Regions from separate parts of the Peribacillus sp. RS7 genome, predicted to be linked through region 2. Evidence: riboswitches for the same ligand, from Rfam matches in the RefSeq annotation. Region 2 holds a riboswitch; each other region holds the start of a gene.

Region 1 (7,969 bases), 2.7 Mb from region 2:
AGGCGCAGAACCTGATTTTAGACAGCCTTCCTGGCATTGACCAAGACTATATCGAAACCGCACTCACAGAGGCCATAGAAGACGCATATAGGCTAGGTTTGACTGGCGGGCATACGGAAGACCTCCATTACTATAATGGCTTCATGCCGACCTATCAGGCGTTTAAATCGGTAATCGAGGACAGGGAAATGGCTTTTCGCGCCAATTTACTCGTCCATCACGAAGCGTTTGAAGAAATGCTGGCAGCAGGCGGCCGCTATCAGGAAGGTACGCAATATATCAAATTCGATAGCATGAAGATTTTTACTGACGGCTCCTTAGGCGGACGCACAGCCCTGTTGAGCGAGCCTTATGTAGATCAACAGAATACGAATGGTGTCGCGATATTCACTGAAAATGAGCTTCAGGAATGGGTAGGAAAAGCAAGGGATGCCGGAATGCCGATTGCTGTCCATGCCATTGGCGATCTCGCTTTTGAATACGTCTTGAATGCACTTGAAGCCCTCCCCGTGAAGGAGGGACAGAGGGACCGGCTCATCCATGCGCAGATCGTCCGGCCGGAGCTGTTGGAGCGGGCAGCAAAGCTGCCGGTCATCTTTGATATCCAACCGGGTTTCGTCCCATCCGATTTTCCGTGGGTGGAAGAAAAGGTTCCGGCCAATCTATTGGAATCCTCCTATGCATGGAAGACCTATTTGAATTTGGGTATTATTTGTGCGGGCGGGTCAGATGCGCCCATTGAGCCATTAAATCCAATTTTGGGCATTCATGCAGCTGTCACAAGAACGAAAATAAACAGTGAGGACAGTACCGTATATGGCTTGGATGAAAGGCTTTCCGTTTACGAGGCCTTCGCACTTTATACAAAAGGGAGTGCTGCGGCAATCGGCCAGGAAAAACGCCGCGGTCAGATCATCAAAGGGTATGATGCCGATTTTACCGTGTTTAATCTGGATGTCTTTGCTGTTGCGCCGGATGATCTCCTAAAAGCTGAGGCGGTCATGACGGTCATCGATGACAGAATCATGTATGATAAAAACTAACGGTTGCAAAAAAAGGAATGGATATACAAAATAGTTAAATGGAATTCGATAAAGGAATGTAAATGGAAAGAAGGCAGGTTATGAAAGTGGATGAACAAAAAGAAGGGGCGATCTATGCAGCCCTTTCTTACATGATGTGGGGAGTCGTGCCGATTTACTGGAAGTTCCTTCAGGGAGTCGGTGCTACGGAAATTTTAGCTCAGAGGGTATTATGGTCTTTCGTTTTCATGCTGGTTTTATTGATGTTCATGAAAAAATGGCAAGCGTTTCTAGATTATGTAAAAATCATTATGCGAAATCCCAAACTCTTTGCAGCATTACTAACGGCGTCACTGCTCGTTACTGCTAATTGGGGTGTGTTCATCTGGGCCGTTAACTCAGGACGGATCCTCGACACGAGCCTTGGATATTATATCAATCCGCTAGTCAGTGTACTATTGGGAGTGATAGTCTTAAAAGAAAAATTGAGCGGGGCACAAATCTTATCGTTCCTGCTTGCAGGAATCGGAGTCTTGATCCTTGGCATTCATTTCGGTACGATCCCGTGGGTCTCTCTTGTTTTGGCCATGACCTTTGGATTATATGGTCTGGCAAAAAAAATGATCAAGGCCGAGTCGGCGATCGGGCTGACGCTAGAAACGATGATGGTAACGCCTCTGGCCCTGGGTTACCTGATATACTTGATGAACCAATCAGAAATGCAATTCTTTACAGCGGGAAGCACAAGCTTGCTGTTGGTGGGCGGTGGGATTGTCACGGCCTTGCCACTTTTATATTTTGCAAAAGGGGCGGAGAAGATCCCGTTATCGATGCTGGGCATTTTTCAGTATATTGCTCCGACCTTATCCTTATTGATCGGGGTATTCGTCTATCATGAAAGTTTTACCAAAGCACATCTTTTAGCGTTTTTATTCATATGGTCAGCCTTGGCGGTTTATACGCTATCCATTACGAAATGGGGTCAGGCAAGTGCCCGAAGGTTTAAAGGCAAAGGGAATATTGGTGCGTGAATAAGAAAAAATGCTTGGGAGATCTCTCCCAAGCATTTTTTTATGCCGGTATATAATAAAACGGTTTTACGGCATAGGGGAAATGCCAGGGTCATGAAAGGTAAATCTTCGGACCTATTTCAGAAACAATACAATTGGAAAGGCTGACAGGACTGTGAACGGGCATTGCACGAGGGGTGTTTTCCAGGAATTGGCTATAGAAGGAACTATCCAAGCTAATGATATGCGTTGTCAGGGATGCCGATATGGTGGCGTTCGGCTTTCTATTGCTATTTAATTCATCGATGATTCCCTGTGCAGTGGTAATCCCGATCCCGTGTCCATAAAAGAGGTTGTTCCCTAATAATATGGCATTTTCACCTTGCCATTCAGGAGTTTCCTCGTCGTGATCAGGGTTTTCGAAGTAAACGCAATCCCCTGGTAAATAATCCGTTCCTTGATGAATATTAAGAGCCATATTGCTTGGAGGGCGAAAGTCATATAGAAATAGGTTTGAAAAAAGATAGTCAAAATTCCTAGGGCCGATTAAATCCAAAATGGCCTTTAAAAAAGTGACGACTATCGCTGTACCGCATTCGAAGGCGTAAAGCCTTCCATTCAAGAAAATGTCCAGGAGTGCAGCATGAGGGGCAATCCCTGGCTGAAGGGTAAATGTGCCATCCTTTGAAACGCGCCAATATTGTTCATTGCTTGCCGATTCATCAAGTGTGGAAAATTCTGGACCACTTTTATCTAACGAAATGGCGGCATCGATGACTCGGTGCCTCAGTTGTATATCGAAATTAAGGTATCCGAAGTTCCGGTATTCAAAAGCGTTAGAATCTTCCGCCAGCAATTGGAGAATTTCAAGCGATGTATCAGATACTATACCTGGTTGGATTTGACTGACATCTAACCATTTGTGATTAATCTTTATCATGACCATATCCACCTTTTGCTTATGAAATGAAGGGTTTATAAAACCAGTACACAAAAAAGTCTACAGGTTATGCTCATTATATGAATGCATGCAAAGAAATGACCATTTGGAGCGTTTCAGGCATGAGGGCAACCGAGAATGATTGGTATGGCAAAAGGGATGATCATTTTGCTAACAATGATTATCATTCCAAAAAGATGTTTTGGTGGCTGTGCTAAACATTTAGAAGGAATACCTTTCCAATTAGGGAGAAGGAGCAAATTAGTATTCCCTTTTCTGAATGAATTGATATAATGAGAGAGAAAAGTTCATATGTGCGAGAAATGTAGGGGGGCCGGTAAAGCTGGCTGAGATTGCGTCCTTTAGATGCTGACTCTTTGAACCTGATCTGGATGATGCCAGCGGAGGGAACATATTATTACTGACTTTCTGTTTTGTATGTTAACGTCCGAATTCATCTTCGGGCGTTTTTTGTATTTTTATAGACCCTGGCGCCCCATTATGGTTCCGGCATATGGATCTTATATGATGTGTAGGAGGATAATAACTTGAATAAATTCTTACCACTGTTGACTTCGTTGTTCCTTTTGGCTGGATGCGGTGCAGGCGGAACTAATGAAAAAGAAGAAGCATCTAAAAATGAAGGCAATAAAGAATTAAAAAAGGTATCGGTCGTACTCGATTGGACACCGAATACAAACCATACAGGTTTGTATGTAGCCAAGGAAAAAGGATATTTTAAAGAACAAGGTCTGGATGTGGATATTATCATGCCAGGTGAAGCTGGAGCTGATAAGCTTGTCGCTTCAGGGAAATCCGAATTTGGCGTGGGCTACCAGGAGGGCATTACGCAGGCCCGCGTGCAAGGCGTCCCGATTGTTTCGGTAGCTGCTGTCATCCAGCACAATACCTCTGGATTTGCTTCACCTGAGGCAAAAAACATTAAAACACCCAAGGATTTTGAAGGGAAAACGTATGGTGGCTGGGGGTCTCCGGTTGAAAAGGCCATTATTGATTCACTAATGAAAGAAGAAAATGCGGATGTAAATAAAGTGGATATAGTGAATACAGGAGACACGGATTTTTTCACTTCGGTTAAAAGGGATATAGATTTTGCCTGGATATATTATGGGTGGACAGGTATTGAGGCAGAGTTGCGAAATGAAAAGCTTAATATGGTTTACTTAACCGAATACTCGGATAAGCTCGATTACTATACACCTGTTTTGACAACGAATGAAAAGATGATAAAAGAGGATCCCGAGACTGTTAAAGCATTCGTTAATGCAGCTTCGAAAGGGTACCAGTTTGCGATAAAGAACCCTGGTGATGCAGCAGACGTGCTAATTAAGTCTGCCCCGGATCTTGATGCAAAACTAGTGAAGAAAAGCCAGGAGTGGCTTGCAGCTAAGTATCAGGATGATGCTCCGCGTTGGGGTGAACAAAAGCTTGAAATTTGGAAGAATTACAGTGATTGGATGACGGAAAATAAGCTTCTTGAAGGTGATTTCAATCCTGAAAAAGCATTTACCAATGAATTTTTACCAAAATAGGAGGAAATACAATGGCCAATTCATTAATTAGTATACAAATTATTCCTAAAGGGGATGTCATCCCTTTGGTCGACGAAGCAATCAAGATCATTGATGAATCAGGTATCAAGTATGAAGTTCACCCGCTAGAAACGACAATGGAGGGTGAGCTTTCCGAACTTTTTGCCGTGATAGAAAAAATGAATGTAAGAATGATTGAATTAGGCTCGCCGAATGTCATATCCCAAGTGAAAATATTATATCAGCCGAGCGGAATTACGATGGATACGTTAACGGAGAAATATCGGGCATGACCGGAAGGGTAATTTGGAAGAAGGGGGCTCCCTTCTTTCTTTTATTATTGTTGCTGATAATATGGGAGTCAGTGACAGTCTTATTAAAGGTTGAAAAATGGCTGCTTCCCGCTCCGTCGGCCATTTTCATTGAAGGAATTGAGTCGTCCCAGAATCTTTTTGGTCACCTTTCATCAACAACTGAGCTTGCGTTATCGGGTTTTTTTATTGGAAGCTGCATCGGATTATTAATCGCAGCAATCCTACATCTGTTTCCAGGCGTAAAGGACGCGGTTTACCCTCTGCTCATACTATCACAAAATATACCTATCATAGTTTTGGCTCCGCTTTTAGTAATTTGGTTTGGCTTTGGCATGATGCCTAAGTTAATCGTCATTTCGCTAGTATGTTTTTTTCCGGTTGCGGTTGCTTCATTGGACGGTTTTCGCCAGACACCATACGAACTCAAGCATTATTTCAAGATGATGGGAGCGGGAAAAAACCAGTTATTTTGGAAGCTTGAACTTCCTCACTCGATCCCGTTCATTTTCTCGGGCCTGAAAATTTCGGCCACCTATAGTGTAATGGGTGCGGTTATTTCGGAATGGCTTGGGGCAAAGTCGGGGATTGGTGTTTATATGACGCTCGCTTCCTCTGCGTTCAGGACAGATCGGGTGTTTGTTGCCATTTTCATCATTATGGGAATGAGCCTGCTCTTTTTTTGGATCATCACCTTCCTGGAGAAATACTTAGTTTCATGGAAGAGAAAGGAGGGTGAAAAGGATGAATCTGGAAATTAAAGATGTCTCCTATTCTTTCGATGGTAAACAGAATATTTTAGAGAATATGGATTTCCATGTGGAAGATGGAGAATTTGTCACAATCCTTGGGCCATCCGGCAGTGGTAAAAGTACATTGTTCCACTTGATAGGCGGTATTTTGAAGCCGGATCATGGCAACATTTCGCTGGACGGTAAAAAGATAAATGGCTTAAAGGGCCATATAAGCTATATGCCGCAGCAGCCTTCCCTTTTACCTTGGAGAACGGTATTGGAAAATGTTTTGCTTGGAAGCGAGCTTGCTGGGATCAGAGATAAAGAAAAGGCAAAAGCCCTTTTGATGAAAGCTGGATTAGCAGAGTACGAGAAAGCATATCCGCATGAATTATCTGGAGGCATGAAGCAAAGGGCCGCATTCATTCGGAGTATCTTAAGTCAACAGGACTTGATGTGCCTGGACGAACCCTTTTCTGCCTTGGATGAACTGACAAGATTGCAAATGCAAGAATGGCTGCTGTCCGTTTGGGAAGAAAATCGGAGGTCGGTGCTTTTTGTTACGCATAGCATCGATGAAGCCGTTTTCCTTTCAGATAGAATATATGTGTTATCAGCAAAACCCGCTGCTGTCATCAAAGAAGTGGCAGTGCCATTTCCAAGGCCAAGAAGTGAAGAACAGCTGCTTAGTGATGAATTTTTCCATTTGAAGAGAGAATTATATGCAGCACTAAAGCCAACTGTTTCGACTTAATTAAGGAGGCGACTAAACTTGAGAATCATCGACAGCCATATCCATTTGGATAGGTATGAAGAAAGTGAGCAGAAGCAGATTCTAACTGATATGGACAAGGTTCATGTGGAATCGTTACTGACTGTTTCCATGAATTTGACTTCTTCCATTAACAATTATCAGCTTTCACGCAAAGATTCACGAATTAAGCCTGCCTTCGGTTTTCATCCAGAGCAGCCCCTACCGAGTAATGAAGAAGTGGACGAATTATTGAACTGGATAAGGGTACATGTGCACAATATGTTTGCTATAGGTGAGGTTGGGCTGCCCTATTACTTAAGGCAGGAAAATCCCGATATTGATCACTCAGCGTATATAGAGATACTGGAGAGGTTCCTGGCTTTAGCTAAAGAGGTTGAAAAGCCGGTTATTCTTCATGCCGTCCATGATGATGCACCTATCGTTTGCGATCTTTTGGAAAAACATCAAATCACAAAGGCACACTTTCATTGGTTTAAAGGTGATATCAGGACAATCGAACGAATGGCCGAAAAGGGCTACAGCATTTCGATTACACCTGATGTTTGTTATGAGAGGGAAATACAGGAATTGGTTTCGGCATACCCACTTAAGCTGATGATGATTGAAACGGATGGCCCATGGCCATTTGAAGGAGTTTTCAAAGGGAAATGGACCCATCCCGGCATGATGCATGACAGTGTGCGTCAAATCGCTTCTGTTAAAAGATTGCCTATTGAGGATGTCTATGAAATCCTTTATCAAAATACCAAAGATTTTTATCATATATAATGGTACCGGATATCATATCCGGTACCTTTAGTTCGTTATAGAAAGGTCCTTTTAACCTTTTCCCAAAAGGAATTGTCTTTTAGCTTTACGGTCTTGATGACTTTACCGCTTAACCGGACCTTTACCTTTTCGACATGGTTGATGCTTAATGCTTCATTGTCCATTCCGATGATCGGATAGCTTGGCCCGTTTTGTTCAAGGTGGACGGTCAACGTCTTGTCCCCGCTTAGGATGAATGAAGAACCCAGGGTCCGATAGGTATTGTTATTGATGGATGCAAGCTCACTCACTTGAAAGCAAGGGAGAAGGGGATCCACAACGGCCCCATTGACCGATTTATTATAGGCGGTGCTTCCGGTCGGAGTCGCAATGATGATTCCGTCCCCGCGAAAAGTTTCAAAATGGAGTTGATCAATGAAAATATCCATGATGAACGTTTTGGTGATGGAAGACCGGATACTTAGTTCATTGAGGGCATAAAAGGAGGGCTGTTCGTCCAATTGGATTTCGATGGTTGGATATTTACGTACCTCGATTTGCTCTCTTGTCATGGCATCGATCATTTTATCCGTGTCTTCCAAGTGGAAATCGCAATACATATTCAAGTTGCCTGTGGTGGATATGCCCGCATATAAACAGTCATCCCTGAATCCAGTTTTACGGGCTGCCTGTAAGAATGTGCCGTCATCACCGATGCTTACGATGATATTCGCTTTTGTGAAATCTTGGATGACTTCATACGAATGTTGCTTCGCCAAGCCTGATAAGTATTCGACCTTGTTAAGCATCTCTGCATTCGGAGCATGGAAAAAATAAATATTCTTTCGAGTGTTCATCATGTTCCCCCCTAGTATGA
Region 2 (7,969 bases):
AATGTACTGAAAGAAAGAGGGCCTCTTTGAGACCCTCTTTCTTAATAGTCAAAAATCACTTACCCAAATTGATCCAGACGCTTTTCACTTCTGAATAGTTGTCAAGTGCATAAGATCCCATTTCACGTCCGATTCCGGATTGTTTGTAGCCTCCGAATGGGGAAGCTGCGTCGAACGCGTTATAACAGTTCACCCACACTGTTCCGGCACGGAGTTTTCCTGCAACATAATGGGCATTGGCTATATCGCTTGTCCATAAGCCGGCTGCCAATCCATATTCACTGGCATTTGCACGGTTGATGACATCATCTAAATCCTCGAAAGGCATTGCCGCAATAACCGGCCCGAAAATCTCTTCTTTAGCTATCGTCATATCCTCTTCGACACCAGCGAATATAGTAGGAGAAACAAAGTAACCTTGTTCACCCGGTTTATTTCCGCCGACAAGAACTTCCGCACCCTCGTTTTTCCCTTTTTCAATATAGCCCATTACCCGATTTTGCTGCTCCTGGGAAACAAGCGGTCCAATTTGTGTACTTGGATCCAATCCTGCCCCTTGTTTTATGTTTTTTGCATGGCTGGCCATATCTGCAACAACATTATCATAATGTTTCTTTTGAATATAAACCCTTGAACCGGCACAGCATACCTGCCCTTGGTTAAACATGACCCCATTCAAAGCTCCAGGGATGGCTTTTGAGAAATCTGCATCAGGTAGGATGATGTTTGGCGATTTCCCTCCAAGTTCCAATGTGACCCGTTTCAATGAATATGAAGCAGAGCGCATGATCAATTTTCCAACTTCGGTCGAACCTGTAAATGCAATTTTATTTACTTGAGGATGGTCGACAAGTGCTTGTCCAGCGGTTTCACCAAAACCGGGAACGATATTGACGACCCCATCAGGGAAACCGGCTTCAGCCAATAATTCAGCCAGGTAAAGCGCGGAAAGCGGTGTTTGCTCAGCAGGCTTTAATATGACCGTACAACCTGTAGCAAGTGCCGCTCCCAGTTTCCACATTGCCATAAGAAGCGGAAAGTTCCATGGGATGATTTGGCCGACAACACCAACAGCCTCATGTTTTGTGTAGTTAAAGTAATTTCCGCTTACCGGAATGGTCTGTCCAACAATCTTGGTGGACCAGCCAGCAAAATATCTCATATGTTCTATAGCTAAAGGAATGTCGGCATTGGTAGTTTCACTGATTGGTTTTCCATTATCCAACGTTTCCAATTGAGCAAGTTCAGTTTTATTTTCTTCCATTAAATCGGCAAGTTTATACATAAGCCTACTGCGTGCAGCCGCGCTCATCCTTGACCAAGGACCTTCATCGAATGCTTTGCGTGCAGCTTTGACGGCTAAGTCGATATCTTCTTTATCAGCTTCATAAACATCGGCAAGTTTTTGTCCTGTAGCAGGATTAGGAGTGGAGAAGGTTTTTTTTGATGCACTTTCCACAAACTGACCATTAATATAGAGCTTTTTTGGTCCTGTTAAAAATTTTTGTAGCTTTCCACTTACTTCTAACGTTAGATTTGTCATAATTACCCTCCTGAATAAAATGATTAACTTGGGCAAAACATGATGACTTATTGATAACGCTATGATTTATGCCAATTTTTATGATAAATGAAAAAAAGGGAATATTCAATCTATAACATTCGACAGAATATCCAAGATTTCTTTATCATTTTAAAAATGAAGTGTTTTTTTGTCATGACATGTGTAATTACTATAGCAAAAATGAAAGTTAATAGTTAAAATGAATAAGGATAAAATAACTAGAAGGTCTAAAGTTCATCAGGAGGAATATATGGGAAATAATGCGAAAACGATATCGCAGCGTAGATTACTTGGTGTTGCGGGTCTTGGATGGATGTTCGATGCACTTGATGTCGGTATGCTTTCTTTCATTATTGTTGCTTTGAAACAAGAATGGAACTTAACCAGTGAACAGGTTGGCTGGATTGGGAGCATAAACTCTATAGGGATGGCTGTTGGAGCCGTTTTCTTTGGTGCAATGGCTGACAAGGTCGGACGGAAGAATGTCTTTATCATTACTTTATTATTGTTTTCAATTGCAAGTGGCGTGTCTGCAGCAGTCAGTACACTCAGCTTGTTCTTGATATTGCGATTTTTGATTGGAATGGGACTCGGAGGAGAACTTCCTGTTGCCTCGACATTGGTCTCTGAAAGTGTTGAAGCTAGTAAAAGGGGAAGGGTGGTCGTTCTTCTTGAAAGTTTTTGGGCGGTTGGCTGGATATTGGCAGCACTCATTTCCTATTTCATCATTCCTGCTTATGGTTGGCGGGTTGCATTGTTATTGAGCGCCGTTCCCGCTTTATATGCACTGTATCTGCGCTTGAAACTGCCGGATTCACCGAAGTATACGGAACTTGAAAAAAAGCAGAGACCATCTGTATTAAGCAATATGAAAAGTGTCTGGAAAAAGGAATACTCCCGCCAGACCCTTGTGCTGTGGATTCTGTGGTTTTCCGTGGTCTTTTCTTATTATGGGATGTTTTTATGGCTGCCAAGTGTGATGGTCCTAAAAGGATTCAGTATGATTCAAAGTTTTGAATATGTTTTGATCATGACACTTGCACAGCTTCCAGGCTATTTTTCAGCTGCATGGCTGATAGAGAAGATGGGACGTAAGTTCGTTTTGATCACATACTTAATCGGAACGGCCATCAGTGCCTTTTTCTTTGGATCGGCAGAGGGGTTGGCACCACTGATAGTTTCTGGAATGTTCCTATCTTTCTTCAACCTAGGGGCATGGGGTGCGCTTTATGCGTATACACCTGAGCAGTATCCAACTGCAGTTCGTGGCACAGGTGCTGGTTTAGCTGCTGGCATCGGCAGGATTGGCGGTGTCCTGGGTCCATTGCTTGTAGGGTATTTAGTTGCTGCCGATACTCCGATTTCAACGATTTTCACCATATTTACAATTGCTATTCTAGTGGGGGCCGTTGCTGTAGCTTTTGGGAAGGAAACTAAGAATACCGTTTTGACATAAACAAAAGGGAGGGGACTGAATTCAGTCCCCTCATTTCGTCATTTAAATTCTTTTATTATTTTTAAGAGGAATTCGGAGGCAGTCTTCGGACTATCAGCATTCATGATGGCTGAAACGACTGCCGTACCGGATAGCCCGCTATCAGAAAGAGAGGATATGTTATCGGCAGTTATACCCCCGATGGCAACGGCTGGAATCGAAACGCTGCGGCAAATTTCCTCCAGATCTTCAATTGCCATTAGCGTTGCATCTTGTTTGGTCTTCGTAGGGAAAACGGAACCGACTCCGATATAATCTGCTCCATTTCGTTCGGCTTCGATTGCTTCTTCAAGAGTGGAGACTGATACCCCGATAATCATATCGTCAGGAACCATTTGTTTGATGACAGGCAGTGGAAGGTCATCTTGCCCAATATGAATTCCGTCAGCTGCAACAGCAAGTGCTATATCTACCCGGTCGTTAATGATAAGGGGAATGGACAGCTCGTTCAATAACTGTTTTAATGCAGAAGCTTTTTTATAAAAGGAAAGGGAGGAATTGTTTTTTTCTCTAAGTTGTACGATCGAGACTCCTCCTGAAACCGATTCTGTAATGATTTTGGTCAAAACTTCTATTGCTATGGACTCTTCCGTAACTAAGTATAAACTTAAATCAATTTTGGATTTCTTCATTTATTTTCACCTCATGCATCCAGGTTTCCTTATTCATTCTTGATATGGCATCGATTAATCTCACACGAAACGTGCCTGTTCCTTCATCTTCTTGAAGTTTTGCAGCAGCCAGTTCCCCTGAAATGCTCATGGTAGAGATACCGGCAACTGCAGCAGCATAGAAATCGTCCGTGACTCCGGAAAAGGTACCGATAAGAGCAGTGGCCATGCATCCGGTACCTGTAACATTTGTTAAAAGGAGGTTCCCGTTGTCGATTATGGACGTATGTTTTCCATCACTAACAGCATCCTTCGCTCCGCTGACTACGACGACACTATTCAATTTATTTGCCGCTTGTGCAGCCAGCTCAGCATTGCTAATAGCAAGTTCCCCCGAATCCACCCCCCGTGTAACGATATCCCCACCCATCAATCGATGGATCTCACTCGCATTTCCGCGAATGATTTGGAAATTAACCTTACGTAGGAGTTCTGTGACTTGCTCTGTCCGATAGGCGGTGGCACCTACTCCCACCGGGTCCAAAATGACCGGGATATCCAGGGCATTTGCCGTCTTACCGGCAATCTCCATTGCTTCCAAAGCTTTATCATCAATCGTACCGAAATTAAGGACCAATGCATCGGCTAATTTGACCATATCCGCCACTTCTCTTGGGCTCGATGTCATAACAGGCGAACCACCGATGGCAAGGGTGGCATTTGCACAGTCGTTGACCGTAACAAAGTTGGTGATTTGGTGAACGAGTGGTTTTCTTTCTCTTACCTTCACGAATAAATCGGCTGCAGAAACCTTCATATTAATTCACTCCGTTCTTTTTTTGAAAATGAATGAAAATGATGGACAGGTCCATGACCCTTACCGATTGAAAAGCTATTACGAATGGCTTCAGAAATATAGGTCTTGGCCTGTTCGATCGACTCCAGCAATGTCAGTCCATTTGCCAGGTTGGATGTAATGGCGGATGACAGGGTACAGCCTGTACCATGTGTGTTTTTTGTATGAATGCGTTCTCCCTTTATCCAGTGGAAGTCAGTCCCATCATAAAAGAGATCATTTGGATTTCCCGCTGCATGGCCCCCTTTAAGTAAAACGGCTTTAGGGCCCAGTTCTTGTATGGATATGCATGCCCTGTAAAAATCTTGTTTCGTTCGAATCGACAAGCCAGTAAGAACTTCCGCTTCTGGTACATTTGGGGTTGCAAGTGTTGCAAGCGGAAGCAATTCCGTTTTTAAGGCAGAGACGGCTTTTTCGTCCAGCAAATGGTGGCCGCTTTTGGAAATCATGACAGGATCAAGGATAACGATGTCAGGTAAGAATGTTTTAAGGGACGCAGCAACTGTTTCCACTATTTCTTTAGATCCAAGCATACCTATTTTTACTGCATTGACACGAATATCTTCAAAGATGGCTGCAATTTGATCAGAAATGATAGCTGTATCGATGGCCTGAATTGAACGCACTTCCATTGTATTTTGTGCGGTTACGGCTGTGATTGCTGACATTCCAAAGACCCCATGTGCAGAAAATGTTTTTAAATCCGCTTGTATTCCAGCACCGCCCCCTGAATCAGAGCCTGCGATGGTTAATGCTGTTTTCATAAAAAAACCCCTTCATATAATTATTTTTTAGAAGTATTTTAAGTAATATGAAAGCTAAAATCGCACCTGCGAATGAACTAAGCATAAAAGCTGGTAAAAAACCAAAAAGAGCAGCTTTTTCTCCCAATAGGAGGATTGCAAGTGGATAACAGGCTAGGGACCCGAAAATCCCGGTCCCGATCACTTCCCCTAAACAAGCGAATTTTAAGCTTTGTGTTTTTCGATATACGACGGCAGCCAAAAGTGCACCGATCATGCTGCCAGGAAAGGCGAAAATTGAACCGGTACCAGACATGTTTCTAATGATGGAAACTAAAAAAGCTTGTGTTACCGCATAAGCAGGTCCCAATAATACGGCTGTCAGGACATTTGCCAGATGTTGAATAGGAAAGACTTTCGCAAATCCGGCAGGGATGAAAATAAATGAACTGGTTAAAGTCGTTATAGCCGTAATCATGGCGGTCAATGTCAATTTCTTGATTGGATTCATCATCATATCAACGACCTACAGTGGCCAATTCTGCTCATTTTGAACCATATCCCAGAATAAATATTCATATCGGGAAGTCACCAAAAAGTGCTTTTCTAATCTAAGTAGTTCCTTTTCGGGCATGCCTTCTGTTAATTCTTCCAACAAAGCAATCAGCCACTTGTGTGCTTCACCGAATTCAGGAGATGAATATGACCTTATCCAATCAGAGTAGCGATTGTTTTCCAATGCATCACCATTTTGTTCTTTCAATAGCAAACCGATCTCATAATAATCCCAAGCACATGGCAGGAGACATGCTATCAGGTCTGCCAAAGTGCCGTGCTGAGCTGCATTTAGCATGTAACCCGTATAGGCTAGAGTGGTTGGTGTGGGTTCTGTATCTTCCAATTCCTTGGAGCTGATTCCGAATTCCGCAGCATAATGCCGATGGATATTCATTTCAACTTGAAGGGTTTCATTTAAAATACTCGCAAACTTTGCCATGGTTTCGATATTATGAGCTTTGATGACACCTAAAGCAAAGAGCTTGGAATAATCCATGAGATAGATATAGTCCTGCTTCAGGTAATAGGCAAATTTCTTTTCAGGAAGTGTGCCGTTTCCAATTGCCTGGACAAAGGGATGTGAATGGTTCCTTTTCCAAATCTCTTTTGCCCGTCCATGAAGTCTATCACTGAATGTTTCTAATTTAGTATTCTCCATTGTTCATCCTCCTTTAAAATGGATCCCCCTGTTTACACCCAATAAAAAAAACCCGCTCCTGAATACGGAACGGGGTAGATGGATAAAGTCTGTAAATGGACGATATCATCCACTTCCCTCCGCCGGTATGAGCCGGTTCAGGTTCAAAGGGTCCGGAACTAATTCCATCTCAGTCTTAAAAAAGACTCCCCTAGTGGTGTGAATTGTATGTAATTACTGACATCATATCAGAAAGACAAGAAAATGCAACCCGTATTTGAAAGAGGTAATCCTTTATGGCACGGGAAAAAAGGGAGATCCAGGTAATTGACATTTGATGATTATTGAGATAAAATCATGTCTACATCAATTATATATTGAATTCTTATCCAGAGAGGTGGAGGGACTTGGCCCAAAGAAACCTCGGCAGCAGACCCATTTTGGGAACTGTGCTAAATCCAACAAGCATATGCTTGGAAGATAAGAAGAGCCGTACGGACACTGTCAGCCTCTTCTTGAATTAGAAGAGGCTTTTATTTTTGCGGAATAACGTTTAGTGACATAATAAAAAAGGTATATATAATTTGGTGAAAATCAAACCAGTTAATACAGTTTAGCTCAACTAGAAGCAGGCTCTATGATGACTAGGAAAGGAGCCATTTACATGGCGGAATTATTTAAGAGGATTGAACAGAGGAAGGCAAAGCTTATTGAAGAGTTATTGGCCAATGGAGTATACAAAACCTCTGATGAAAGGCACCTTTACGATGCCCCGTTAAAAGTACTTGAAGATGAATATAAGATTGTTATAAATAGACCTAATAACGAGTCTCCTTCGGAATGGATGACATAGTAAGCGATAGACTATATTTTGGGTTCTTGGGATAGGGATATGAAGTAAGCATTCGCAATGTATCACACTTGTGGATGCTTTTTTTATTTAAGTTTATATAGTGGATGTCACAAAATATACATAATTAGAGACTGAAATAGGCTTTTTGTCACATTTAACCTATGAAATAACACATTTAATTTCTGTAAAATAGTTGATTTTAACTACGAGTTTCATTATGATGAAAGTGTAAAAATATTGAAAAATTAGGAGGTGTTTATATGATTTGCCGGAAGGTAACTATAGAAAAAGTAGAAGAAAAGAGAGAGGAAATGATCAAATTGGCAGCAATTTATGGTTTTACAAGTCTTCTAACTGTTCAAGCAAGTCAAGAATTGGATGCGCTGTTAAATGCGTTGACAAATAAAAGAGAATCTGAATATTTTTCCCTCCAGAAAGTATATAGGTATTTTTAAATTCACCATTTCGTCCTCGTTTAATCAGAGAAAAAAGCTACTACACAAGGCAATAGCTTTTAAATAAATATATTTAAATATCGACACGTTTACCAAGAATGATCAAATCCCGTTCAATGCCATCCAGCTCGGCAACTTGAGGTAAATGTGCCCATTTTTCAAACCCGAATTTGGAAAAGAGCTTCAGGCTTGGGGCA
Region 3 (7,969 bases), 880 kb from region 2:
TGGTTCCTGCCGATATTCCAGGAGTTGAATGTAGAGGGTACACAGACATGGGGAATATCCCGATTGGAAGAGGTTCGATATATTTAACCGATGTCGAGGTTCCGGAAGAGTATATGATTGGTCTTCAAAATAAAGGGTTTTCCCAAGTGATGAATGGGTTTGATTTAAGTCGGCTGTTAATAGGGCTGCAATGTGTGGGCACCGCTTCACAAAGTATCGATGAAACCATCGAACATGTGAAAATCAGACATTCATTTGGTAAACCGTTGGCGACATATCAAGGGGTCTCCTTCCCCATTCTGACCCACCATACCCAATTAGAACTGGTGAAGTGGCAAGCCTATCGAGGACTTTGGCTTCGTGACCAGGGGTTGAATCATAGTAAAGAATCGGCTTCTGTTAAGTGGTTAGGTCCTAAATATAGTGTAGAAGCTATCCATGAATGTTTACTGTTGAATGGTCATTATGCTTATACGAAGGAAATGCCTCTTGAGCAACGCTTGCGTGACGTGATTGGGTTGGAAATTGGTGATGGCACTGCACAAGCCAATATGATGGTCATTGCAAAGGACATAATAGGAAAGGAGTTCCGTTCTCATTAATCCAAAGGAATGTAGTTTATGGTAAAAGTCAAACCGAAGAATACAGTGGACTTTTACCATGGGTGTTAGGAACGATGGAGTTTATCAATGAATTATTTCAAAGAAGTCAGCGAGCCCAGAATCTTCAATAAGTAATAAGACCACTGTTCCAGTGATTAAGAGAGGGGCTTATGGCCGAGGCCATAAGTAAAGAGTTGAAAAAGATACATGGGTAATCATTCATAAAGGTTAGTATTTTTCATTCAGTTGAAACCGAAACGATTAAAGAAGAAATAGAAAACATTTACAGTCGTAATAGTGCCGATTACGTTCGTAATGAACAAAGAATTGATGTGATGCAAGGTAAATCATCCTAAATGGACTAGGACAATGAAGGGAATGAAAAACGATGGAATTAACAGATGTAATCTATGAAAAAAAAGGTGGAATTGCAAAGATAACAATGAACAGACCTAAAGTTTACAATGCTTTTCGTGCCAGAACCATTCAGGAATTAATTTGGGCCTTCCGGGACGCTTGGGATGATAATCGTGTTGGTATAGTGATTCTGACTGGAGCAGGTGAGAAGGCATTTTGTGTAGGTGGGGATCAAAAAGAAAAGGGAGAAGAAGGAGGATATGATCATTCGGGTGGTTTAGGTGGTGGAATGGGACTGGAAATCGAAACGCTGCACCAAACGATCCGCAACATTCCTAAGCCGGTCATTGCAGCGGTTAATGGGTTTGCCATCGGAGGCGGACATGTCCTTCATGTCATTTGTGATCTAACAATTGCATCTGACACGGCAAAATTCGGCCAGAGCGGGCCAAAGGTCGGTAGTTATGATGCAGGTTTTGGTTCAGCTTATTTAGCACGAATTGTCGGAGAAAAGAAAGCAAGGGAAATCTGGTATTTGTGTGAACAATATTCTGCACAAGAAGCAAAGGAAATGGGACTTGTGAACAAAATCGTTGCCCCAGAACAACTGCACGAGGCAGCAGAAGAATGGGCAAGAAAGATCCTTGATAAGAGTCCTACTGCGCTAAAAATGCTTAAATATTCCTTTAATGCAGATAGTGCAAACATTCAAGGGATTTCTCAGCTATCGATGGGCAGTTTAGCGATGTTTTACAATACACAAGAATCGGAAGAAGGAAAAAATGCCTTCCTGGAAAAGAGGCCTGTAGATTTTAAAAAATTCAGAGGTTGATGAGGGGGATGGAAACTGGTGAAATTGGAGACGATTTTGACTCAGGAATATGTGGGGAAATATCAAGGCGTTTGGCCAAACCGAACGATCTTGGATTATTTGAATGATGCTATAGTAAAGCATCCAGATAAGATAGCGATTATCGATAAAAAAAGTAGTTTTACTTACAAGCAGCTTGGTAAGTTGGTCGATCGAATCGCTTTGGGTCTCTTGCATATAGGATTGGGTAAAGGGGATGTTGTCTCTTTTCAACTGCCTAACTGGAATGAATTTATAATCTTACACTATGCTGTTACAAGAATCGGTGCCATTAGCAATCCCTTGATACCGATTTATCGAGATAGGGAAATTGGCTATATGGTTGGGATGGCAGAATCAAAAATGATTGTTGTACCAGATTATTTCCGTGGGTTTTATTACCCTGACATGATTGAGAGACTAAGCCATCAATGGCCATCAATGAAACATATATATGTGATTGGGGACAAGGCGCCGAAGGGGATGAAACTGTTCTCCTCACTATTTGAGGAACCTTGGGAAGACCGGATGGATTCATCCATTTTGGATGAAATCACACATGACCCCAATGATGTGACTGAAGTTATCTTTACCTCGGGAACCACTGGAAGTCCAAAAGGAGTAATGCATACACATAATACTCTTTGTATATCAACGGATTATTGGATTGACCACTTACATTTAACCTCCGATGACGTTCTTTTCATGGCGTCAACGTTCGCTCATCAAACAGGTTTTGGTTATGGAGTTAGGCTCCCTACTCATATTGGAGGTACGGGAGTCTATCAAGACATTTGGAATCCGAGAGAGTTTATTGAATGGGTTGAGAAGGAAAAGATAACGTTTACGGCGGGAGCTACTCCTTTTCTCCAAGATACGATTCAAATGGAAGGGATAGAAAGTTATGACCTCAATTCGCTACGAGTCTTCGTAGCTCTAGGTGCCCCGATTCCCAGGCATTTAGTAAAGGAAGCCGTGGAAAAAGTACCGTTCAAGATATTGTCAGGATGGGGACAAACGGAAGATGGCTTGGTAACCTTGACGAGACTTGAGGATCTAGAAGAAAAACTGACGAATACCGACGGAATTCCCTTTCCGGGGATGGAGCTAAAAGTAGTGGATCTTGATGGGGAGATCTGTGCTCCGAATATAGAAGGTTCTTTATTAGTAAGGGGTCCGGCTCTTTTTGTCGGCTATTTTAAACGGATCGATGATACTTTAGCTGAGTATAGTGACGGATGGTTCAATACCGGTGATCGAGCATTTATTGATGAAGATGGATATATCCGGATTTCTGGAAGAAACAAAGACATAATCATACGTGGCGGCGAAAATATTCCAGTAGCTTATGTAGAAAATGTATTGTATGAACACCCGGATATTTCTAGCGCTCAGGTTATCGCTGTTCCAGATTCTCGTCTTCAGGAAAAAGCATGTGCATGTATCAGCATGAAAATGGGAAAGAGCCCGATTACGATGGATTCCATGCAGGAATTTCTCTCGGAAAAGGGTTTGGCCAAACAATATTGGCCTGAATTTCTTGAAATAATGGATGACTTTCCTCGTACGGCAAGCGGAAAAATCCAGAAATTCCGGCTCCGGGAAATGATAAATGAAAAGATAATAGACAATATATAAGCAGCTTAAATAAATCCATATTGACTAAATGGTGAAAGTGGAGGGGAATATGATGAATAAAAGAATGGCATTTATCACAGGTGCCGGGAGCGGAATTGGCAGAGAGATTGCAAAAAAATTGGCTTCTCGCAATTTTAACATCATCGTGGCTGATTTAAATCTTAAAAATGCAGAGGAAACGGTTTCTATAATCGAAAAGTCGGGTTTTGAAGCCAGAGCGGTCCATTGTGATGTAACGAAATTAGAAAGTGTTAAAAAAGCCGTTGAAGAATCAGTGAACCATTATCAAAGAATAGATATATTGGTTAATAATGCAGGCTGGGATAAGGTGGAACCTTTTTTAAAAAGTGATCCCAGCACATGGAAAAGGATTATCGATATTAATTTACTTGGGCAGATCCATACTTGCAAGGAAATTTTACCTCTTATGATTGAAAATGGTTACGGCAAGGTAGTAAATATTGCATCAGATGCAGCTAGGGTCGGATCAAGTGGAGAGGCAGTTTATTCGGCTGCTAAGGGAGGGGTGATTGCCTTCACAAAAACGATAGCAAGAGAAATGGCACGTCACAAACTCAACATCAATTGTGTTGCACCAGGCCCTGCTGATACTCCTCTATTTCAAGAAATAGGCTCTTATAATGTTGGTATAGCAAGCGCCTTGGAAAAAGCTATTCCATTCCGTCGGCTAGCTCAACCCGAGGACATTGCTGGTGCTGTTGCCTATTTCGTTTCGGAAGATGCAGGGTATATTACGGGGCAAACTCTTTCCGTAAATGGTGGATTAACAATGGTTTAATTGATCGTGGTTAGGTGGGTATGCAAGATTGAAAGGCTAGTAATCCTAAAGCAATATAGCTTGAAAACTTTTTCTAATCGTTTGACAATTGGATTTATCGTGTTAATATAAAGGCAAATGAATTATATATACAATTTGTACCACTAGGGGTGCTTTATAGGTGAAATTTGGTTTTACCTGAGAAGCTGAGATTAAAGTATGACTTTAAGACCCTTAGAACCTGATCTGGTTTATACCAGCGTAGGGAAGTGGGGTCTGGGACAATACGTTTCTGTATTATTTCAAGTACAACCACTTTCTTTACGTTAAAGAAAGTGGTTTTTTATTTGCAAAAAAGAGGTGATTAAAGGTTTTTATCCCGTATCATTCATTGAATAATAGAATTTGGAGGTAATGGACATGAAGTTTTCAGAGGAGATCCGCCAGGAAGTTGATCATATTTGGGAAGCTAGTTTTAATCACCCGTTTGTTGCAGGAATTGGAGATGGCACATTGCCATTAGAGTGTTTTCGTTTTTATGTTATGCAAGATGCCTATTATTTATCTCATTTTGCTAGAGTTCAAGCTTTAGGAGCAGTAAAGGCAACAGACTTACATACAACAAGCAGGCTTGCCGGCCACGCACAAGGAACATATGAAGCGGAGTTGAAGCTTCATGAAAATTTTTCTGAGAGATTAGGCATCACAAAAGAAGAAAGGGAAAATTTCAAACCCGCCCCGACTGCTTATGCTTATACTTCCCATATGTATCGTGCGGCTTATTCTGGACATTTAGGGGATGTTATTGCAGCTATCTTGCCATGTTACTGGCTGTATTATGAAATTGGCGAAAAGCTGCAAGGGTGTGAACCGGAAGAGCCGATTTATCAAGAATGGATAGCGGCTTACGGAGGAGAGTGGTTCCGCTCTTTGGTGGAAGAACAAATTGCGAGGCTTGATGAGATTGCTGAAAAAGTAACAGATGAAGATAAGGAAAGAATGAAGGAACATTTTATCCTTAGCAGCCAATATGAATACTCATTTTGGGAAATGGCTTATCGCTTAGAGACATGGCCTGCTCATAAGGAAATACTGGAAGTATAAAGGAGAATGAAACATGAAAAAAGGATTGAAATTAACGGATATATTAGTCACTATCGTGATTGCCGTAGCATTTGGAATCGTTTATATCCTTTGGGGTTCGATATATTATTCCGTTAAACCATTAGGATTACATCTAGATCAACTTATTTATGGAATGTGGTTTATAGCTGGCCCCGTTGCCTTTTTGATTTTACGGAAACCGGGTGTAGCACTTCTGGCAGAGATAGCTGCAGCTTCCGGTGAATTCTTTCTGGGTTCACCATGGGGGCTGACCGTACTCTTATATGGGGTGGTCCAAGGTTTGTTCGCTGAACTGCTGTTCATGGCGTTCAGATATAAAAAATTCAATATGTCGGTGGCCGTTTTAGCTGCGGTGGCTTCCTGCCTGGGATCAGTCATCATGGATTTTGCATACGGGGAAATAGGTGCGCTCTCTCTTTGGAATCTATCGTTATTCATGATTGCGAGGTTCTTGGGTTCCATATTCTTTGCAGGTGTAACAGCTTATTATCTAGTTAAAGTCCTGGAAGCAACAGGAGTAACTAATCTTGTTCGTCCAGTTTCAAGTAAAGATTATGCAGAACTGGACCAAAAGTAGAGGTTGATGGCCATGGAACGAATCGTTCATGTTGAGAAGTTAAGAATGAAATTTCCAGGTGATGAGTCATTGATTTTCAAGGACTTATCCGTCTCATTTGATAAAGGTGAAAAAGTTCTATTGTTGGGACCATCAGGATGTGGTAAGTCGACTCTTTTGCAAGTATTAAGCGGATTGATTCCGAATTCCATCGAAGTTCCGATGAAGGCAGAAGAATTGAAGTGTCCTTCTTCATGGGGATATGTTTTTCAAGACCCTGATAGTCAGTTTTGCATGCCATTTGCTGATGAGGAAATTGCCTTCGTCCTTGAGAATCTTTCCGTCCCTAAAAAAGAAATGAAAGAGAAGATCCAAAAACATATCCGTGAGGTAGGATTGAATCTAGACGATATCCATACAAGTATTGATACATTATCAGGCGGGATGAAACAGCGTCTGGCCATTGCTTCGGTATTGGCCCTTGAACCGGAAGTGATATTTTTAGATGAACCAACCGCCATGCTCGATCCGGAAGGAACAAAAGAAATCTGGGACTTGTTGAAGGGAGTCGGACGAGACAAGACGGTTATTATCGTGGAACATAAAATTGATCATGTTTTAGAATTCATCGAACGAATCGTGCTTTTTAATGATGACGGTCAAATCATAGCTGATGGTCCAAAAGATACCATTCTTTCCCTATATAAAAATGAAATGAAAGAACATGGAATTTGGTTCCCAGGTGTTTGGGATGAGTATGTACATGACCATGAGCTCATTCGTGAAAACCCATTTAGTGTGGGGGCCCCCCTTATTCATGTGCAAGGTTTTAGCGGATTCCGGAAAAAGGAAGCGAAAATCAAGGTTGAGGAGCTGCAGGTCCATTCAGGGGAATGGATTGTAATCAGTGGAGAAAATGGCGCGGGGAAGAGTACTCTTTTACATGCACTGATGCAGTTCATAAAAACGAGTGGTCAGTATGAATTAATGGGGTCCCCTATTAGAAGGGTGAAAAATCTAACGGATCATATGACGTTTGTTTTTCAAAATCCTGAGTTTCAGTTCGTTGCAAATTCTGTATATGAAGAAATTGCTTATTCATTGAGAATTGAAAAAAGGCCGCAACAAGAAATCGAGGAGAGAGTCCAATCATTACTTGGAGTGTTCCGCCTTGAGGCACATCGGGATAAACATCCGTTTCAATTATCAATGGGTCAAAAGCGTCGCTTAAGTGTAGCTGCCTCAATCGTAATAGACAAAAAAATCATTCTCCTGGATGAGCCAACCTTTGGCCAAGATTCGAAAAATACCTTTGCATTACTGGAATGGTTTGAGGAATACCGAAGGCGCGGAACAACAGTGATCATGGTAACTCATGACGATCATATTTCAAACAACTTTGCAACCAGGATCTGGACGGTTAAAGACGGATACGTAATAAGTGATGAAAACATCACGCAATCAGGATTTTTGGAGACAAAAGTTAAAAGGAGTGTCATGTAGATGAATGTTACAAATGCAGAAACATGGCTCCATAAGGTTAATCCAAGCCTTAAACTTTGTGTATTGCTCGTGTTATGCATCGTGGCGCTATTCATTCATGACCTGAATTACATGATGAATATTACCATTGGCGTTTTACTTTTATTTTTGTTTTTTACCGGGCATTCGATAAAACGCATCTTACTTTTGTCGATCCCTTTTTGTTTCATTTTTATATCCACCTCTTCCGCAATGATATTATTCGGGCAAGGTGAAACGGTTTGGTTTGAGTGGGGTCTCATATCGATTTCGGAAGAAAGTTTCATGAGGGGATTACTGGTAGGCTTTCGATCATTGCTTTTCGCGGCACTAGGTTTAACTTTTTCCTTAACGACGAGACCAGTGAACTTGTTTTATTCCTTAATGCAGCAAGTAAAGCTTAAACCGAAATATGCCTATAGTTTCATGGCGGCATTAAGGCTCATCCCCATCATGATGGAGGAATTTCAAACGATACGAAACGCGATGAAGGTACGTGGTTTCAAAAGGGGAAAAGGGATTAGATCGGTATATTTTAAAAT

What was found. Region 2 has a riboswitch for thiamine pyrophosphate ahead of tenA (thiaminase II). Riboswitches for the same ligand answer to the same signal wherever they lie in the genome.
Region 1: another riboswitch for thiamine pyrophosphate. It lies ahead of ACDZ29_RS02955 (ABC transporter substrate-binding protein); the one in region 2 lies ahead of tenA (thiaminase II).
Region 3: another riboswitch for thiamine pyrophosphate. It lies ahead of tenA (thiaminase II); the one in region 2 lies ahead of tenA (thiaminase II).

The regions. Positions count from the first base shown of each region.
Region 1 covers NZ_CP168135.1:568,083-576,051, reverse strand. Annotated here, with positions in the region: gene ACDZ29_RS02970 (amidohydrolase) at 1-1,043, shown strand, start outside; gene rarD (EamA family transporter RarD) at 1,124-2,053, shown strand; gene ACDZ29_RS02960 (protein-glutamine gamma-glutamyltransferase) at 2,145-2,972, opposite strand; TPP riboswitch at 3,290-3,399, shown strand; gene ACDZ29_RS02955 (ABC transporter substrate-binding protein) at 3,521-4,525, shown strand; gene ACDZ29_RS02950 (thiamine-binding protein) at 4,537-4,818, shown strand; gene ACDZ29_RS02945 (ABC transporter permease) at 4,815-5,597, shown strand; gene ACDZ29_RS02940 (ABC transporter ATP-binding protein) at 5,581-6,324, shown strand; gene ACDZ29_RS02935 (TatD family hydrolase) at 6,343-7,113, shown strand; gene ACDZ29_RS02930 (NAD kinase) at 7,149-7,949, opposite strand.
Region 2 covers NZ_CP168135.1:3,488,290-3,496,258, forward strand. Annotated here, with positions in the region: gene ACDZ29_RS17530 (aldehyde dehydrogenase family protein) at 56-1,543, opposite strand; gene ACDZ29_RS17535 (MFS transporter) at 1,815-3,020, shown strand; gene thiE (thiamine phosphate synthase) at 3,059-3,691, opposite strand; gene thiM (hydroxyethylthiazole kinase) at 3,672-4,487, opposite strand; gene thiD (bifunctional hydroxymethylpyrimidine kinase/phosphomethylpyrimidine kinase) at 4,484-5,290, opposite strand; gene thiW (energy coupling factor transporter S component ThiW) at 5,259-5,780, opposite strand; gene tenA (thiaminase II) at 5,796-6,485, opposite strand; TPP riboswitch at 6,583-6,687, opposite strand; SAM riboswitch class I at 6,847-6,951, shown strand; gene ACDZ29_RS17565 (Fur-regulated basic protein FbpA) at 7,105-7,317, shown strand; gene ACDZ29_RS17570 (aspartyl-phosphate phosphatase Spo0E family protein) at 7,578-7,772, shown strand; gene ACDZ29_RS17575 (GNAT family N-acetyltransferase) at 7,846-7,969, opposite strand, start outside.
Region 3 covers NZ_CP168135.1:4,366,517-4,374,485, forward strand. Annotated here, with positions in the region: gene ACDZ29_RS21830 (acyl-CoA dehydrogenase family protein) at 1-602, shown strand, start outside; gene menB (1,4-dihydroxy-2-naphthoyl-CoA synthase) at 991-1,791, shown strand; gene ACDZ29_RS21840 (AMP-binding protein) at 1,810-3,447, shown strand; gene ACDZ29_RS21845 (SDR family NAD(P)-dependent oxidoreductase) at 3,500-4,246, shown strand; TPP riboswitch at 4,382-4,510, shown strand; gene tenA (thiaminase II) at 4,646-5,329, shown strand; gene ACDZ29_RS21855 (ECF transporter S component) at 5,343-5,927, shown strand; gene ACDZ29_RS21860 (ABC transporter ATP-binding protein) at 5,940-7,409, shown strand; gene ACDZ29_RS21865 (energy-coupling factor transporter transmembrane component T family protein) at 7,410-7,969, shown strand, end outside.